3 regions of the Megamonas sp. Calf98-2 genome follow, and region 3 is predicted to be linked to each of the others. Evidence: a T-box and tRNA genes for the amino acid it is inferred to sense, from the RefSeq annotation. Region 3 holds a T-box; the other regions hold tRNA genes.
The links. A T-box is a leader RNA that pairs with one kind of tRNA and senses whether it is charged. The one in region 3 lies ahead of leuS (leucine--tRNA ligase), so its partner is inferred to be a tRNA-Leu.
Positions count from the first base shown of each region.

Region 1: it has a tRNA-Leu gene. The T-box ahead of leuS (leucine--tRNA ligase) is inferred to sense a tRNA for this amino acid. The anticodon was not compared.
Region 2: it has a tRNA-Leu gene. The T-box ahead of leuS (leucine--tRNA ligase) is inferred to sense a tRNA for this amino acid. The anticodon was not compared.

Region 1 covers NZ_FOCY01000019.1:42,555-49,419, reverse strand. The annotation lists gene BMX03_RS11405 (hypothetical protein) at 1-97, shown strand, start outside; gene BMX03_RS11400 (transposase) at 198-482, opposite strand; gene BMX03_RS07110 (RNA-guided endonuclease InsQ/TnpB family protein) at 412-1,305, opposite strand; tRNA gene BMX03_RS07105 (tRNA-Leu) at 1,899-1,985, opposite strand; gene BMX03_RS07100 (hypothetical protein) at 2,115-2,642, shown strand; gene BMX03_RS07095 (exodeoxyribonuclease III) at 2,690-3,445, opposite strand; gene rsmA (16S rRNA (adenine(1518)-N(6)/adenine(1519)-N(6))-dimethyltransferase RsmA) at 3,449-4,312, opposite strand; gene rnmV (ribonuclease M5) at 4,335-4,901, opposite strand; gene BMX03_RS07080 (3D domain-containing protein) at 5,106-6,089, opposite strand; gene BMX03_RS07075 (TatD family hydrolase) at 6,487-6,865, opposite strand, start outside.
Region 2 covers NZ_FOCY01000008.1:63,005-68,938, reverse strand. The annotation lists partial or broken gene BMX03_RS03835 (sulfide/dihydroorotate dehydrogenase-like FAD/NAD-binding protein) at 1-43, shown strand, start outside; partial or broken gene BMX03_RS03830 (FAD-dependent oxidoreductase) at 60-1,225, shown strand; gene BMX03_RS03825 (3'-5' exonuclease) at 1,348-1,914, shown strand; tRNA gene BMX03_RS03820 (tRNA-Leu) at 1,990-2,074, shown strand; gene BMX03_RS03815 (flavodoxin family protein) at 2,249-2,812, shown strand; gene BMX03_RS03810 (tetratricopeptide repeat protein) at 2,909-4,453, shown strand; gene BMX03_RS03805 (MATE family efflux transporter) at 4,434-5,768, opposite strand; gene BMX03_RS03800 (HPr family phosphocarrier protein) at 5,915-5,934, shown strand, end outside.
Region 3 covers NZ_FOCY01000006.1:70,022-76,886, reverse strand. The annotation lists gene leuS (leucine--tRNA ligase) at 1-1,779, opposite strand, end outside; T-box leader at 1,833-2,023, opposite strand; gene BMX03_RS03065 (RrF2 family transcriptional regulator) at 2,228-2,698, shown strand; gene brnQ (branched-chain amino acid transport system II carrier protein) at 2,898-4,058, shown strand; gene lepA (translation elongation factor 4) at 4,243-6,039, shown strand; gene hemW (radical SAM family heme chaperone HemW) at 6,039-6,865, shown strand, end outside.

The DNA.
Region 1 (6,865 bases), on a different contig from region 3:
ACTAATAATATTAGTAATGATATTATCTTTAATGAGTGTATTAGTTGCAGGTTGTGGTGATGATAAATATGTACAATCCTTGACGTACTCCCCATAGCTAAAGCTAGGGGATTCTGGGATACTGACGAACCTTGCTATCAAAAGACAGTCTTACGAGTTCTCTCCACAATGGACAACGCCCTGCCCATATTTATTTATTACTTGCGGAAGAAAAAAATTCTTTCTCCTTCTTTCTTTATATTTATAGCGGCGTTTAAATCCCTATCATGATGTTTACCGCATTTTGGACAAGTCCATTCTCTTATTCTCAATTCTTTGAGTTCTTTGTTTTGATAGCCACAATTACTGCATAGCTGACTTGACGGAAAGAAATTTCCTACTTCAACAACGTTGGAACCTGCCTTTTGTGTTTCATACTTCAACTTGTTTACAAAATCGGCAAAACCTAAATCGGATATCTTTCTGCCGAAACGTTTCTGCATGGCTTTTAAATTCAAATTTTCGATAGAGATTTAAGGCATATTTACCAGTGAGATACTGTGCCGTTTTCCAATGAAAATCACGGCGCATATTCGTTACTTTTTTATGCAGTCTTGCCAAATTCAGTCTTGCTTTTTGGCGATTGTTAGAAGCTTTTTGTTTACGGGATAAATTGCGGTTAGCTTTAACAATTAATTTTGCATTCTGCTTGAAAAACAGCGGAGAGATGATATTTTTCCGTTCTGAACCTGTGAGAAATATCTTTAACCCGAAGTCAAAACCGACGCTTTCACCTGTTCTTGTTAAGACTTCATTTTCATTTGTTTCACAGGAAAAATACACATAAATATCGCCTAAAGCATCGCGCTTTATGGTTACGGTCTTTACTTTTCCGTCAATATCCCGCGATTTAAAATAGCGATATTTCTGATTGGCAATTCTAATAACATTTCCACCCAATAATTTCCAACCGGACGTTTTCAAAGTATATGATTTATATTTACGTATCTTTTTAAACGACGGAGGAGCTGAACGGACATTATGCTTCTGATTTCTGAAAAACAACTTATAGGCACGGTCTATGCGTTCAGTTATATTTTGTACTGATTGTGAACCTATTTCTTTAAGATAGCTGAATTTTGCCCGTTTTTTCAGTTTAGTTAAGTGTTTCTGCAGAACAAATTTGTGCAATGATTTTTTAAATAAACGATAGTACCGTTTGTGAATTGCAATGCAGTGATTATAAATGAGACCTGCCGCATTAATCTGCCTATGAAGTTTTTTATTTCGTTTAGAGTTATATAGCTTAAAGCAATAGGTTTTCATTTATCTCACCGCCTTTATTGTTATTCGTAGTTATATGATAGCATATGAATATACAAAATAAAATGGTCCGACTTCAATTGCTTACGCAAATTCGTCGGACGTGACTTATATCCCCAGTGCTAAAGCACAGGGCTTTACGGCACATTTGGTAAAATTATTTTAATTAGCCTTATATTATAAATAATGATTATTATAAGAGGTGATTTATAATGTTTATAGTTGGATTTGTACTATTTATTATAGCTATTGAAATACTTTTTCCTGATTCCAACTAGGAATATTGATAAAAAATCAAAAGTAGTATATTACCATAATATCAAAGAATAAATCTTCGTAAAGCTATAACAATTTGAGTTTTAACTCTTTTTGTTATAGCTTCTTTATTTCTACTTATAAAGAAAAATCAAACCAATTTTTACTTTTAAATCTTTAAAAATTTTATTATAACCTATATATAAATTTTTTTATAATTGACTTTATCTTTCCTGTCATAACCTCTTATTATTCAATAGAATTATTTAAAAGTTTATATACTCAAATTTAGACAACAAAAAAGGCTTTACGGGTTTTCCGTAAAGCCTTGAATTTACTAGTGGTGCCGAAGGCCGGACTCGAACCGGCACGTAGGGGACTACGCTTGATTTTGAGTCAAGTGCGTCTGCCAATTCCGCCACTTCGGCATATTGTGTTAAACAACATTAATATTATATCATTCTATGATTATACTGTCAATATAAATAATTATCTTAACTTAATTAAATATATCTATTATAATGTTAATATATTTCTTAATATGAAAGGATTTTTTTATGTCACCAAAATCTGTTTTTCTTACTTTAATAATTATTTTATCTTGTATTATTTACTTACCTTCTATAACGTATGCTCAAAATAATACAAATACCCAAAATACCACAACTAATACTACTACTTATTTACATTTACCAGAAAAAACTACCATGCAAATAATAAATATAGATAATTTAGACAGTAAAACTAATCATAAATACGATTTAATCAACTTCCGTCTTCACCAAGATTTAGTTGTTAACAACGAAATCATTTTGCCTAAAGATACAAAACTCCAAGGTATGATTACTAAAATCCATGGCAGTAGATTGCTTGGGGAAAGTGCTATTATCCGCATAAAATTAAATAATATCACCTTAGCTGATGGCAGTATTTTAGAATTTCCTTGCGATTTAAAATTAAAAGGTGGCAAAAATTATGCCAATATAGCAAGTAGTATCATCGTTCCTTTTTCAGGATTATTATTTAAAGGAAAAGAAGTTTCTTGTCCATCTGGTAGCATAATTGAATACAGTTTTGAAGAATAAAAAATGGCAATAGGCTTATCATGAAATAAAGTCTATTGCCATTTTATTTAAATATCTAATTCCAAACTAACTGGACAATGGTCACTACCAAAAAATTCATTGTGAATGCCAGCCTCTTTTATATTTGTTTCAATATCTTTAGATACGATAAAATAGTCAATTCTCCACCCAGCATTATTTTCACGAGCTTTTCGCATATATGACCACCATGAATAAATGCTTGTTTTATCCGGATAAAGATAGCGGAAAGTATCTACAAAACCTGCTTGTAATAATTCAGTCATTTTACTGCGTTCTTCATCAGTAAAACCTGCACTACGGCGATTTGTCTTAGGATTTTTTAAATCAATCTCTTTATGAGCAACATTTAAATCTCCACACATCACGACAGGTTTTTGCTTATTTAATTCAACTAAATAATTGCGAAAAGCATCTTCCCACTGCATACGGTAATCCAAGCGCTCTAATTCTCGCTTAGAATTTGGTGTATATACGCAAACCATAAAGAATTTATCAAATTCTAAAGTGATTATACGACCTTCATGGTCATGTTCTTCTATACCTAAACCATAACTTACATTTAATGGCTCTACTTTAGTAAAAATAGCTGTACCTGAATAACCCTTTTTTTCTGCACTATTCCAATACTGCTTATATTCAGGTAAATCTAATTCTAATTGATGAGGTTGCATTTTTGTTTCTTGTAAACAAAAAATATCTGCATCTAAAGTTTGAAAAGTCTCCATGAAACCCTTATTCATACAAGCACGAAGACCATTTACATTCCAAGAAACAAATTTCATAAATCATGCCTCCTGTTTTGCCATTTGTGCCAAAATATTAGCAATAGCTCCAAACTCTTCCATAGTCAAAGTTTCTCCGCGACGAGTTGCTTCTATTCCAGCTTTATCTAATACATCAGCAATGATATTTTTATCCACACCCATGGATTTTAAAGCATTATTTAAAGTCTTACGACGTTGACCAAAAGCTGCTTTTACCACTCTAAAGAACATCTTTTCATCAATAAGCTCTACGGCAGGAGTCTGTCTAACTTTACAGTTCACTACTACAGAGTCCACTTCTGGAGGTGGCATAAAAGAACGTGGTGGTACATATAAAGCGATTTCAGGCACTGTATAATACTGCACTGCTACAGATAAAGCACCATATGTTTTACCGCCTGGCTGTGCTGCCATACGTTCTGCTACTTCTTTTTGTACCATTACTACGATATCTGTTATTGGCAAATGTTTTTCGAGCAAAGCCATGATAATTGGTGTAGTAATATAATATGGCAAATTAGCTACTACTTTAAATGGTTTATCGCCCATGATTTCTGGAATATTTACTTTTAAAATATCTCCTTGAATAACACGCACATTGTCATAAGCGTCTAAAGTATGTGCTAAAACTTCTGGCAATCTTTTATCTAATTCTACACAAGTAACCTCTGCTCCAGTTTCAGCTAAAGCTTGAGTCAAAGTACCGATACCAGGGCCGATTTCTAATACTCTATCATTTTCCTGCACATTTGCTGCATCTACAATGCCCTGTACAATATTAGCATCTATTAAAAAGTTTTGTCCTAAGCGTTTGCTCATATGAATGCCAAAACGCTGTAAAATATATCTTGTAACCTTCTTATTAGCAATAGTAGGTTGCTTCATTAATTAAAAATCCTCCAATTTATTATTTATTTTCAACTTCATTAGTATCATTTTCTGAATTTAATTTTGCTAAAGCTTGATTAAATTCATCTCTAGTAATTCCATAATTATTTAATCTACGTAAAAAAGTTTTAGCATTGGCAAAACCAATTCCTAAAATAGCACCTAATTTTGCCCTGCGAATACCAGAATTTGCAAAACCATTTAAGCGATTTAAAATTAAATCAGTAGCACTAAATTCATCACTAGGTTTCCAATTCATTGTACGCACCTTAGCTAATGCTTTGCGAATAGCTTCAGGACTTGCTTGCTCTATACCTATATCATCATTTGCAGTAGCTTCTTCACAAGGTACAAAAGCATGCTTTGCATTAGGAAATCTTCTTGTTAAATATGTGCGAATTCGCTCTCCAGCTGAATCTGGATCAGTTAAAATAATAATGCCACGTTTTTCATAAGCAGCTCTAATATTTTTTATAGTCTTAGGCAATAAATTAAAACCTTCTGTGATAATACAATCGGCTTCAACTGCTTTATTAATGGCTACAACATCCATTTTTCCTTCTACAACTAAAACTTCTTTTATCATTAAAAACCTTCTCACTTATTTTCAACTAAACTAAAATATTACAAATAAACTCATATTTTTTTAGTATAACAAAAATATATCAAAAAACGCAAGTAAAAAGCCATATACTCTAGACAAAAAGAGCCTGTAAACTTACAGACTCTTTTTCATCTTTATATATAATTTTCTATCTATCCTACTATTTTAAATCAATTTATACAAATATCAATCTAAAATATAAACTTCTACACCACGACGACCAAAAGCTATAGCTTGAGTATAATCTTCCATACATAAATCAATCATATAGCCATTAATCGCACCGCCAGTATCTGCTGCAATAGCTTCACCATAACCTGGAATATATACACGTGTTCCAAGTGGAATAATATCTGGGTCTACAGCTACTACACCATAACGAGCAGGAATACCAAGCGCCGTATATCCAGCACCGCCACCATCATAAGGTAAATATGCACTAGCTTCCATATACAATACTTGAGAATATGATCTCAAACCAATAGTATTCATCGGTTCTGCTGTGCCTTCACGAACAACCTGATTTACAGGACGAACTAATTGAGAAGTTTGTACTACTTCTTCTCCCACTTTAATACCTTTATGATATTTTTCTCTAACTAATAATCTATTTAAACCATTTCTTCCAGCTTGAATTACTTCTTCATTACCACGGATCATAGAGCTATCTGGCTCTTTTATCACCTGATAATTTTGTACTTCATCTCTTAATACTAATTTACTAGAAACATTTAAAACTTTTACTTTTGCATCAGTATGTAGTTGAGTATCTTTACCGCCCTCAACAAAATACTTATCTTCATCTAAATTCATTGAAGATATCAATTCTCCCACAGTTTTCTTTGTGGTTTTTACTACTTTTGTATCTCCATCAATTTCTACAGTTACTGGCATTGCACGATTGATTGTAATTACAGCATTATCAGTTATATTACCTGTAGATACTGTATAATCATCTCCATTATCTAACTTTATACCAGCTTGCTTCAATATATTCTTTGGATTATCATAGACCGTATTGACTACCATTTTATTACCATCTGCTACAATTGTGACATTTTTATTTGCTGTTACAAATCCAGTTAATGTAGCCATTGCAAAACATAAAACCACTACTGCAGTTAGTTTACATTTTGTTAAATTGTGGCTTAATAGGTTTTTAAAATCCATTGAATTCCTCCTTTACGAAAAGATATTATACCAAGTATTTACACTTGTGTCAAATTTCTTCATAAATATGTAACATTTGTACTTGTAAAATTGTAAATTGTAATCTAGTAAAAAACCTTATAAATAAAGGATTTTTCTATGTGTTTACACCTAAAATATGATGTATTTCATGTAAATAAATAAGGCATTTAAATGCAAAGGATTCATAAAAATAAATACAGAAATTTTACTTATAATTAATCTATTTCACATATATATCATTTATCGTGTTTTTTGTATAATTATTAATTACACATATAATTCCATTCTATAAAAATTAATATTATTTATATAAAAACAAGATAAAAAAGCTTTTCTTTAAAGGAATTTTACTTCCACTTAAAGAAAAGCTTTTATTTTATAAATTAAATACTTCTATAGCATTTTTTGTTGTTTGATTTGCTACTTCTTCTAAAGAAATATTTCTAATCTCTGCTACTTTTTCTGCTATATATTTTACATATGCTGGTTCATTACGTCTGCCACGTTTAGGAACAGGTGCCAAATATGGACAATCTGTTTCTAAAAGCAATCTTTCCAAAGGAATTTTTGCCACTATTTCTGGCAATTTTGCTGAATTTTTAAAAGTAAGTGGTCCATCAACACCTAAGAACCAACCCATTTTTAATAATTCTTTTGCCATTTCATAGCTACCAGAAAAACAATGTATTGAGCCTGTCAGCCCTTTTCCTTCTTTTTTCAAGATTGCCATAGTATCACCATGAGCATCACGGTCA
Region 2 (5,934 bases), on a different contig from region 3:
TTGTCGTTTAGTTAAAAAGGTTGAAGAAATGGAGGAAAAATAATATACCTTTTTTAGTAATGCAAAAACATGAAATGCCAGAATAAGATGCTAATGTTCGCAGAAATAATTTTGATGAAGTGGCTTTAGGATATACAGAAGAATTAGCCTTAGCAGAAGCTAATCGTTGCCTTCATTGTAAAGTGCCACATTGTAGAGAAGGTTGTCCTGTAGATATCGATATACCAGCTTTTATTGCTAAAATAAAGGAAGGCGATTTTGAAGGGGCAAATACAAAAATCAAAGAAGCTAGTAGTTTGCCTGCTATTTGTGAACGCATTTGTCCTCAAGAAAATCAAGATGAAAAATATTGTGTAATGGGAATAAAAGGTAAACCTGTGGGTATTGGTCGTTTGGAAAGATTTGTAGCCGATTATTGCATGCAAAATTGTGAAGAAAAAATAGAAGTGAATTCTGTAGTAGGTAAATTATTCACAGTGGATGAGCTTATGCAAGAATTTAATTTTGATGCTGTATTTATTGCTACAGGAGCAGGTTTACCTCATTTTATGAATATTCCTGGTGAAAATTTAAATGGGGTATATTCTTCAAATGAATTTTTGACAAGATGCAATTTAATGAAAGCATATCGTTTTCCAGAATATGCTACGCCTATTAATGTAGGGAAAAAAGTGGCTGTAGTAGGTGGCGGTAATGTAGCTATGGATTCTGCTCGAACTGCTTTGCGTTTGGGAGCAGAAAAAGTATATATTGTTTATCGTGGAAGTGAAAAAGAATTACCAGCAAGACGTGAAGAAGTAGAACATGCCAAACAAGAAGGTATAGAATTTAAATTATTGAATAACCCTGTAGCTATCTTAGGAGATGAAAAAGGATATGTAAAAGCCATTCGTTGTATAAAAATGAAATTAGGCGAACTTGATGCTTCAGGTCGTAGACGCCCTGTGGAAATAAGTAATTCAGAATTTGATATTGATGTGGATATTGTGGTTATCGCTATTGGTCAAGGGTCAAATCCATTGATACAATCAACTACTCTAGATATGCAGACAAATAAGAGAGGTAATATCATAGCTGATGAAGAAACAGGAAAAACTACAAAAGAAGGTGTCTTTGCTGGTGGCGATATTGTAACAGGAGCTGCAACTGTTATTTTGGCTATGGGTGCAGGTAAAAAACTGCTAAAGCTATTGATGAATATTTGATAGAAAAACGCAATAAATGATAAATTTAAATAGATTGATTTTAGGGTAAAGATATGTTGAACTAAAATCAATCTATTTTTTTTAGAAAAATTTTTTGTTATAATGCTTTTATATTTGAATAGAATTTTTTTAGAGGTAAAAGATGAGTTTGATGAATTTTACAAGTATAGATTTTGAGACAGCTAATAAAAATCGTGATAGTGCGTGTAGTGTAGCTGTAGTTGTTATTGAAAATGGTAGAATGGTGGATAGTTATAATTCACTTATAAGACCGCCAGAAATGTTTTTTGAAGAAGGTAATATAAAAATACATGGCATTACTCCGCAAATGATAGAAAATGCACCTACTTTTGCAGATATATGGAATGATTTACGTATGTATTTAGATAATCGAATAATTATAGCACATAATGCTTTTTTTGATATGGGCGTATTGCGCAGTTGTATTTGGAAATATAATTTAGCTAAACCACAGTTTAAAACAGCATGTACTGTTCAAATTGCTAGAAAAGTATGGCCACAGTTACCAAATCATAAATTGAATACATTGGGAGAATTTTTTCAGATACAATTTAAACATCATGATGCTTTAGATGATGCAAAAGTTTGTGCAAAAATTCCTTTAGTTGCAGGCAGAACTGTAGGTGTGGATAATATGGATAGTTTATTAAGAAAAATAGGTTTAGAAGCAAAAATATTTAAATCATAAAAATTAAAAAAAAGTGTTGACAAAAAACATTTTATAGTGATATAATAAATCTCGCATTCGACGCGAGTGCCAAATGCGGAAGTGGCGGAATTGGCAGACGCGCTAGACTTAGGATCTAGTGTCTTTCGGCGTGCAGGTTCAAGTCCTGTCTTCCGCACCATTTGAAATTATAGGCTTTACAGATTTTCTGTAAAGCCTTTTTTGTTTTTTATAAATTATAAAGTTATATTAATTTAATAAATGAAATCGCATTTTTGAGGTATTATTGATTATTTTTGATTATAAGCATATAATTTAGATAGGATTTATTTCTAGTAAGAAAGGTTGAATTTCAATGAAAGTTTTATTATTAAATGGTAGTAGACGCGAAAAAGGTTGTACATATACAGCTCTTAGTGAAATAGCACAAACTTTAGAAAAACAAGGTATTCAAGCAGAAATAATTCATGCAGTACCAGAAACAGAAATTATTAAAAGTGTTGCAGAGAAAGTAAAAACTGCAGATGGTTTAGTAGTAGGTTCTCCTGTATATTGGGCATCTCCATCTGGAGAAATCATTTCTTTTATGGATAGATTATCTAGCTTAGCAGGTAAAGATTTATTACACAAACCAGCAGCTGCTATCGCTTCCGCTAGACGTGCTGGTACAACTGCAACTTTAGATGTACTTGCTAAATATTTTACTTATCATCAAATGCCAGTAGTTTCTGCAAATTATTGGAATGTAGTACATGGCAATACACCAGATGAAGTGAAAAAAGATGCAGAAGGTATGCAAATTATGCGTGTTTTAGGTAATAATATGGCATGGATTTTAAAATGCATTGAAGCAGGTAAAAATAATGGTGTACAAATACCAGAAACAGAAGCAAAAATAATGACAAATTTCATTCGTTAAAATAGAGTAAACAGAGTTATAACGATTTTTTATTTCGTTATAACTCTTTTTTTGTGGTAAAATATAAATATAGTAGCCGATAAAGAAGGTGTAAACATGGGGAAAAAATCATTATTGACTAAAGAGGATATTGATATATTAGAGTCTTGGACTGATGGATACTTTTACAAGATTTTTTATTATTTAGAAGATTTTGTTAAAAAAGGTATAGAGCAAAAATTGTTTACTTTGGAAGAAGCAAAGGAAGATTTAAATATTGCTTTATGGTATGCATATGCAGGCAATAATATTGATATATATGAATATTATTACAAAGTGATAAATTGGATGCCTTATTCAGAAAAAAATGCTAAAGGCTCAGGTGCATGGTATTATCGTTATTCAGTGGCTTTGACTTATTGCAGTGATTTGGAAAAAGCATATAGTTATGCACAAAAAGGTGTACAAGAAGAAGCTGATTATCCATGGGGTTGGTTGAATTTAGCAAAATTACAATATCATTTTGGCGAAAAAGAAAAAGCAATGGTTTCCATAGAAAAGGGCTTATCTCTTGTGCCGGATGATTATGAATTTAAAGTTTTACAAGAGGAAATAAAGGCAAATTGTAGCTTAGAAGAAATGCTATGTCATTATATAAAGCCAGAAGATGATGCATTTTTTAAAAATCGACAAATGTATAAACAGCATTTAAAAGAGAAAATGCAAGCTGTAGATGGAGTAATTTGTCATGAGGAGTCTTTGCAGAAGGTAAAAGAATTTTTAAAGGGCAATAAATGGCAAGAAAATAATCCTTATTGTACTTGTATGGTAAAGTTAGATGATATAACAGTAAAAATTGTTTTTACCATGAATAGAGCGATGTTATCAAAGATAAATATGGATTGGTTAATTAAAGAGTATACCGACATAAAAGATAATTTATTGACTTATGATAAATATGATGTTGAATATAAATTGCAGGAAATAGAGATAGATAGAGATTATCAAATAAAATTAACTTATTATAATAAAAAGAAAAAATTATCTTTAGTTTTGGCTAAAGATAGTAATAAAAAAGTTCAAGAAAATCATAATGAACATTTAAAAAATGATAAAGAAGTAGAAAATTTAGCTTTGACATTATATAAAAGAGATGAACAATTTTCTTATGTGGAATGTTGGTTTGAAGATGATAAAATCGTTAAACATTATGGTTTAGTTGGCGATAAGGGAGATATCAAAAAATATGAAAATTGTTCAATTGATGATTATAAATTATACTTAAATATCTTCGTAGGACGATATGAAAAATTAGGTTATATCTCATGGCGAGAATTCACGAAAAAGACTTTATTGATGAAAATCACTATAGAAGATAATGAACAAAATTTATGGAAAGAAGAAAATGAAGCGCCGATATATTTCCTTTATGAAATGGTACAAAAAGCTTTAGAAATTAATGTAGTGGGCTTTTTAAATGATTGGGGCTATAGAAGAAATGAAAAGAAAAATCTGTATGAAATCGACTTTTATTTTGATACAGTTGATAAAGATATAGCAGTGAATTTAGTAAAACATGTCATAGAAGTATTTTCAATGAATGCTAAATCAAAGGTAGAAGAAGTCATAGAATTAGTAGAAGTTAAAAATGGAGTTGTTTAATTTTTCGTTTATAATAGACAATGCCAAAAATATCTGCTAACGCCCAACCGATAGGGATAGACCACCAAATACCGATTACTCCGATAGAAGGTATGCTAGCAAGGTAATAGGCAAGTCCTACACGTGTGCCTAATGAAATAATGGTTAAGATTACAGACATGCTAGGGAAGTTAGTAGCACGATAAAATCCATATAATAAAAATAAAATGCCAATGCCAAAATAGAAGCTACCTTCTATGCGGAGATAATCCACACCGATATTGATAATTTCCGTTTCAGAACTATCAATGAAAATTGTCATTAGAGGGCGAGCAAAGATAAAGACGCCAACAGATATAATTAAACAAAATAGGAATGAGATTTTTATAGCAGATTTAATACCTTGTTGAATTCTATCTGTTTTTTTAGCACCGTAGTTTTGCCCAATGAAAGTAGAAAAAGCATTGCCAAAATCTTGTGCAGGCATATAAGCTAGTGAGTCTATTTTTACAGCAACGGTAAAGGCTGCCATTACTGTTGCACCAAAGCTATTTACAAGATTTTGTACGAGTAAAATTCCAAAATTCATTATAGATTGTTGTGTTGATGTTAATAATGAAGAATTAGAAATATCTTTTATCATGGCTAAATCAAATTTGCAATGTTCTTTTTGCGGAATTAATTCAGGGCATTTTTTTATAGTGTAGATTGTTAGACCTAAGGCACAAAAACCTTGAGCTATTACTGTTCCAAGAGCAGAGCCTGCCACACCCATTTGAAAATTAACGACTAAAATAATGGAAAGAATAATATTAAAAAGGGCAGAACTTGCTAAAAAGATAAGTGGTGTTTTTGAATTGCCAATAGCACGAAGTAGACAAGTGAAATAATTATAAACAAAAGAAAAACTAAATCCAATGAAAATAATATAAAGATATGTATAAGTCAAATCGAAAATTTCGCTAGGGACTTGCATAAAATAAATGATTTCATCAATGTAGATAAAAATAAAAATATTTATTATTATTGTAAGTATTAATATTAAGATGAAAGAAATAAAAATACTAGATTTTAATTTAAAATAATCTTTTTCACCATAAAATATCGAAAATAAAGCTCCGCTACCCATACAAAGACCTAATAATACTGAGGTCAAAAAAATGATTAAGGCATAGCTTGCACCAACAGCAGCTAAGGCATCTGTGCCAATAAAATGACCAACAATTAAAGTATCGGAGATATTATATAACTGTTGCATAAGATTGCCTAAAATCATAGGCAGTGAAAATTTTAACATAGTCATCGAAACAGACCCTGTTGTTAAATCATATTTCATAATAAAAGCACCTCGCTTAGACTATAAAGAAAATATATTGCATAAGTTAGAAAATATTTATATAATAAATATAACTAATTAATTGATTAATTTATATTAATACTTAGAATAATGAAAAAATAATTCAAAAGAAAAGAGGAAAACTAATGGAGGCTTTAGTTACGAT
Region 3 (6,865 bases):
TTCAGGAGATACAACATTTCCTTTAGATTTACTCATTTTAGAACCATCTTTGATAACCATACCTTGAGTTAAAAGGTTTGTAAATGGTTCATCAAATTCTACAAGACCTGCATCTTTTAATACTTTTGTGAAGAAACGGGAATATAATAAATGCAAGATAGCATGTTCAATACCACCGATATATTGGTCAACAGGGAGCCAATAATTGATAGCATCTTTGCTAAATGGAGCTTTATCATTATGTGGGTCAGCATAGCGCATATAGTACCAGGAAGAGCAGATGAATGTATCCATAGTATCTGTTTCACGTTTTGCAGATGCGCCACATTTTGGACATGTGCAATTTACGAAATCTTCAGCTTGAGCAAGTGGAGAAGTTGCACCAGTTTCAAATTTTACATCTTTAGGTAATTTTACAGGTAATTGTTCTTCAGGAACGAGAACTTCACCGCAATGAGGGCAATAAATAATAGGAATTGGAGCACCCCAATAACGTTGACGGGAGATGAGCCAATCACGTAAACGATAATTTACACGACGTTTGCCGAGATTATTTTCTTCGAGCCAATCAATCATAGCTGTGATAGCTTTACGATTATTCATGCCAGTGAATTGACCGGACTCTACAAGTTCACCATCTTCAACGTATGCATTTTCCATAGTTTCAAGTGTTAAATTATGTTCTTTATTTTGAATAACAATTTTCATTGGTAAATTGTATTTTTTAGCGAACATAAAGTCACGTTCATCATGAGTAGGAACACCCATAACAGCACCAGTACCATATTCAAAGAGAACATAGTTTGTTACCCATACAGGAACTTTTTCACCATTGAATGGATTTATAGCATAAACGCCTGTGAACATACCTTTTTTCTCAGATTCACTAGAAGTACGTTCGATTTCATTCATATTGTGTACTTCTTCAATGAATTTTAAGATTTCTTGTTCGTTTTCTTTGCCTTTGATGAATTTTTTTACAAGTGGATGTTCTGCTGCAAGTACAACATAAGATGCACCAAATACAGTATCAGGGCGAGTTGTATAAACAGAAATTTTTTCATTGTAATCAGGTACATCAAAGCTAAATTCAGCACCTTCACTGCGACCAATCCAGTTATCCTGCATGATTTTTACGCGGTTTGGCCAGCCTTCAAGTTTATCAAGGTCTTTTAATAATACATCAGCATAATCTGTGATTTTTAAGAACCATTGTTCAAGGTCTTTTTTCACTACTGTATCATCACAGCGCCAGCATTTACCATCAATAACTTGTTCATTAGCAAGTACAGTATGGCAAGTTTCACACCAGTTAGCAGAAGCTTTTTTCTTATAAGCTAAGCCTTTTTTATAGAATAATTCAAAGAGCCATTGAGTCCATTTATAATAATCTTCATGGCAAGTAGCAACTTTTCTATCCCAGTCATAAGAAAGACCCATTTCTTTTTGTTGACGAGTCATATTTGCCATATTATCTTCAGTCCAGTCAGAAGGACTAACACCATGTTTGATAGCTGCGTTTTCAGCAGGCATACCGAATGCGTCAAAGCCCATTGGATGAAGTACATTGAAACCATTCATAGTTTTATAACGAGCAATAACATCACCGATGGAGTAATTGCGAACATGTCCCATATGTAAATTACCAGATGGGTAAGGGAACATTTCAAGTACATAATATTTTGGTTTGTTTGGGTCCATATTAATCTGGTAAGCTTTTGTTTCGTCCCAGATTTTCTGCCATTTTTTTTCAATGGATTGAGGACAATATTTTTCCATAAAATTAACACTCCTATACTATTTTTGGACATTAAAAAAGCCCCTGGCAAAATGCCAGGGACGAATTATCGCGGTACCACCCTGATTGATAACAAAAAGTTATCCTCTTTAAAATCTTAACGGGATTAGCGGTGCTTTTGCACTCCTCCACAGCGAGTTCAATTACATGATTATAGGCTCGCATCAACCGCCTACTTTCTGAAAAATCCTTAAATAATTTACTACTCTGTATCATTGGATTTGAATTTGATATAAACAAATATCATTATACTTAGCTATAATATTAAAGTCAAGTAATATTGTTACATTGTTAATTTTTTATATAATTAAATACCTGATATTTTATAGGTGTATAATTGAGAAAAAATAGAAAAAAATTGAGAATATAGCAGTTTTTAAAATTGATTTCCTACTAAAATAATAGTAAAATATTTATGAGGTGATTTTGATGAAGGTTTCAACAAAAGGTCGATATGCATTGAGAACAATGATTGATTTAACAGTGAATAATACAGGTAATCCCATTCCGTTAAAAGATATTGCAACTAGACAGAATATAAGTTTGAAATATATGGAACAGATAATTTCTTTATTGATAAAAGCAAAATTAGTAAAAAGCGTGCGAGGAAATAATGGAGGTTATTTATTAGCAAAATCTAGTATGCAATACACAGCTGGCGATATTTTGCGAGCAGCTGAAGGAGATATGGCTCCAATTGCTTGTATTGAAAAAGATCATTGTAATTGTAATAGAGCTGATTATTGTAGTGTATTGCCATTTTGGTTAGGCTTGAATAAAGTAATAAATGGTTATTTAGATAGTGTTACTTTATCAGAATTGGCAAGACAAGCTAAAGAAAATAATGCAATGATTACTTGCCAACAAAATGAAAAACAAAATAAAAAAGATAAAAAATAATCCTTAGTATTTATGCTGAGGATTATTTTATTTTACATAGGATTATCATAAATTAATCAATAAAATGAAAAAATGATTAAAAGTATATTTTTTAAAAAATATACAAATTTACATTTTTTGTATTGTGTATATTTTATTTTGCCTATATAATATAAAAATATGACTATAATCGTAATACATTAAAAGAAAGGATTTTATTATGCAAGTAAAAATTAGTGATGTAGTTGTAACGGGTTTTGCATTATTTGCAATGTTTTTTGGTGCAGGAAATGTAATATTTCCTCCATATTTAGGTATGACCTCTGGAACAGAGTGGTTAACAGGTTTCTTATGTTTTATATTTATTGACGTATTTTTATCTTGTATCGGAATATTTACTATAGTTTATGGTGGCGGTGGCATTAAAGCCTTAGAAAGTGTTGTAGGTAAAATTCCAGGTATGATTTTAAATATAGCAGCTGTATTATGTACAGGTGTATTGATTGCTCCACCAAGAACAGCAGCGACTACTTTTGAAATGAGTATTGCGCCATTTACAGATAAGATTTCCTTATTTGTGTTCTCTATTATTTTCTTTGGTATAGTATTTGCTTTTACTATTCGCCCTACACGTTTTGTTGATATAATCGGTAAATTTTTAACACCTATACTCATTATTTGTACATTTATTTTGATTATCGCAGGTATTCTCAGTCCTATTGGTGAAATCGCAGCTCCAGTATCCCAAACAGTTGCTGAAGATGGTATCATTGCTGGCTATCAAACAATGGATATCTTAGTTGTATCTGGTTTTGGTCTTGTAATGCTCAACACTTTACGTTTAAAAGGATATGTAGAACGTAAATCCCAGATAAAAGCAATCATTGGTGTTTGTATCGTTGCTGGTATTCTATTATCTTTGATTTATGGTGGCTTAGCTTATTTAGGTGCTACTTCTAGCGTGGTTTTAGGTAATAATAATCTCAATCAAGCACAGCTTATTGTAGCTATTACAAATCATTTAATGGGTCATATAGGTATGGTTATTTTAGGTATAATCGTAGGTTTTGCTTGTTTGACTACTGCTGTAGGTCTTATCGGTTCCACAGCTTGCTTCTTTGAAGATTTTACAAACAAAAAAATCAAATATCCTGTATGGGTTGTTATCAATACATTAACTAGTATTTCTCTTTGTAATTTAGGTTTGACTACTATTATAAATGTAGCAGTACCAATTTTAACAACAATTTGCCCACCATTTATGATAACAGTATTATTGTTATTATTCCGCAATCAAATTAAAAATACTTTAGTTTATAAAGGTATTGCTTTAGTGGCATTTTTATATGGTTTGATTTCTACAATTCAATCTTATATGTAATTTTTAATTTATTATTTGATGTGAAATATTTATGAGATAAAAATAAAAACTAGGGAGTATATTCTTCCTAGTTTTTTTATATAATATTATTTATCTTTTATATAGGCTATAGGTATAGCTATTGCTAGAAACTTCTACTAAATGATATAATTATAACAATAAAATAATTAATGGAGGAACAACGTTGGACGCAAAACATATTAGAAATTTTTCGATTATTGCTCATATTGACCATGGTAAATCTACTTTGGCTGATAGATTAATTGAATATACAGGTACGCTCACTGAACGTGAAATGGAATCTCAGGTTTTAGATAGCATGGATTTAGAGCGTGAACGTGGGATTACAATTAAAGCACAGACTGTACGTTTACATTATAAAGCTAAAGATGGCGAAATCTATGAATTAAACTTAATTGATACACCAGGTCATGTGGATTTTAACTATGAAGTATCTCGTAGTTTGGCTGCTTGTGAAGGGGCTTTATTAGTTGTAGATTCTACGCAAGGTGTGGAAGCACAGACTTTAGCTAATGTATATTTAGCATTAGAACATGATTTAGAAATTATTCCAGTTATTAATAAAATTGACTTACCTAGTGCTGAACCTGAAATGGTAAAACAGGAAATTGAAGATATTATAGGTCTTGATACTTCTGATGCAGTACTTGCAAGTGCTAAAGCTGGTATTGGTATCGAAGATATTTTAGAACAAATTGTACAAAAAATTCCAGCGCCACCAGAAGAGCCAGGAAAACCATTAAAAGCGCTTATTTTTGACTCTTATTTTGATGCATATAAAGGTGTTATTGCACATATTCGTGTAATTGATGGTTCTATAAAACCTGGTATGAAATTAAAAATGATGGCTACAGGTAAAGAATTTGAGGTAACAGATATTGGTTGCTTTAGACCTGCTCCAGTAAATATTAGCTCTTTAGAAACAGGTGAAGTAGGTTTTGTAGCTGGTAGTTTAAAAAATGTACGTGATGTACGAGTTGGTGATACAATTACTGATGCAAACAATCCTGCAAGTGAAGCTTTACCAGGTTATCGTGGGGTAACACCTATGGTATATTGTGGTCTTTATCCGGTAGATAGTTCTGATTATGAAAATTTAAAAGATGCTTTAGAAAAATTACAATTAAATGATGCAGCACTTACTTTTGAACCAGAAACATCTATTGCCTTAGGCTTTGGTTATCGTTGCGGTTTTTTAGGCTTATTACACATGGACGTTATCCAAGAACGTTTGGAACGTGAATATAAATTAAAGCTTATTACTACAGCACCAAGCGTTATTTACCATGTATATAAAACTAATAAAGAAATGGTAAAAATTGATAACCCAGCTTCAATGCCATCTCCTACAGAAATTGAACATATTGAAGAACCTTATGTAAAAGCTACTGTAATCGTGCCTAATGATTATGTGGGACCTGTAATGGAGATTTCTCAAGAAAAACGTGGCGTATTCAAAACTATGGATTATCTTGATGTAAATCGTGTAATGGTAATTTATCACATTCCACTTAGTGAAATTATCTATGATTATTTTGATAAATTAAAATCTGCTACTCGTGGATATGCTTCACTTGATTATGAAATGACAGATTATCAGACATCTAAATTAGTAAAACTTGATATCTTGTTAAATGGAGACCCAGTAGATGCTTTATCCACTATTGTTCATGTAGATAAAGCAGCAGCTCGTGGTCGTCAATTAGCGGAAAAATTAAAAACTATAATTCCACGTCAGATGTTTGAAATTCCTATTCAGGCAGCAGTGGGCAATAAAATTATTGCTCGTGAAAATGTACGTGCTATGCGTAAAGACGTACTTGCAAAATGTTATGGTGGGGATATCACACGTAAACGTAAATTATTAGAAAAACAGAAAGAAGGTAAAAAACGTATGAAAGCCGTAGGTTCTGTAGAAGTTCCACAAGAAGCTTTCATGGCGATTTTAAAAATAGACTAATGGGATTTGGCATATATATTCATATTCCATTTTGTAAACAAAAATGTTTTTACTGCGATTTTGCTTCAACTGCAAAAAAAGTAGATGAAACTTTATATGAACAGTATATAAATGCACTTTGTCAGGAAATAACCATGTATCAGGCGTTATTTCCTGATATTTGTATTGATACGATTTATTTTGGTGGCGGAACTCCTTCGATTTTGCCACCAGATTTAATTATACGAGCATTAAATGCTGTAAAGGCAAATTTTACTTTAAATTCTGATATAGAAATAACTTTGGAAGCAAATCCAGGAACTGTAGATGAGCAAAAATTACAGTATCTTTATCAAAATGGAATTAATAGATTGAGTTTTGGTGTACAAGCAGTACAAGATGATTTATTGCAAAAAATAGGACGAATTCACACGATTAAAGAAGCTGAAATGGCTATAGAAATGGCTCAGAAAATAGGTTTTAAAAATATAAGTATGGATTTAATGTATGGATTACCTGGGCAAACTTTAGAAATGCTCAAAGAAGCTGTATCTTGGGCAGTAAATAAAAATATGCAACATATTTCTATTTATGGTTTACAAATAGAAGAAAATACCGTTTTTGGCAGATTATATGACCAAGGGAAATTGATATTGCCATCAGAAGACGAAAGTGAAATGATGTATGATTATTTGACAGAGCAATTGCCTAAATATAATTATAATCGTTATGAAATATCTAATTTTGCGAAGATTGGTTATGAAAGTAGACATAATTTAGCTTATTGGCAAGATAAATTTTATCTAGGATTAGGGGCAGGTGCTCATGGATATTATAATCAAAAACG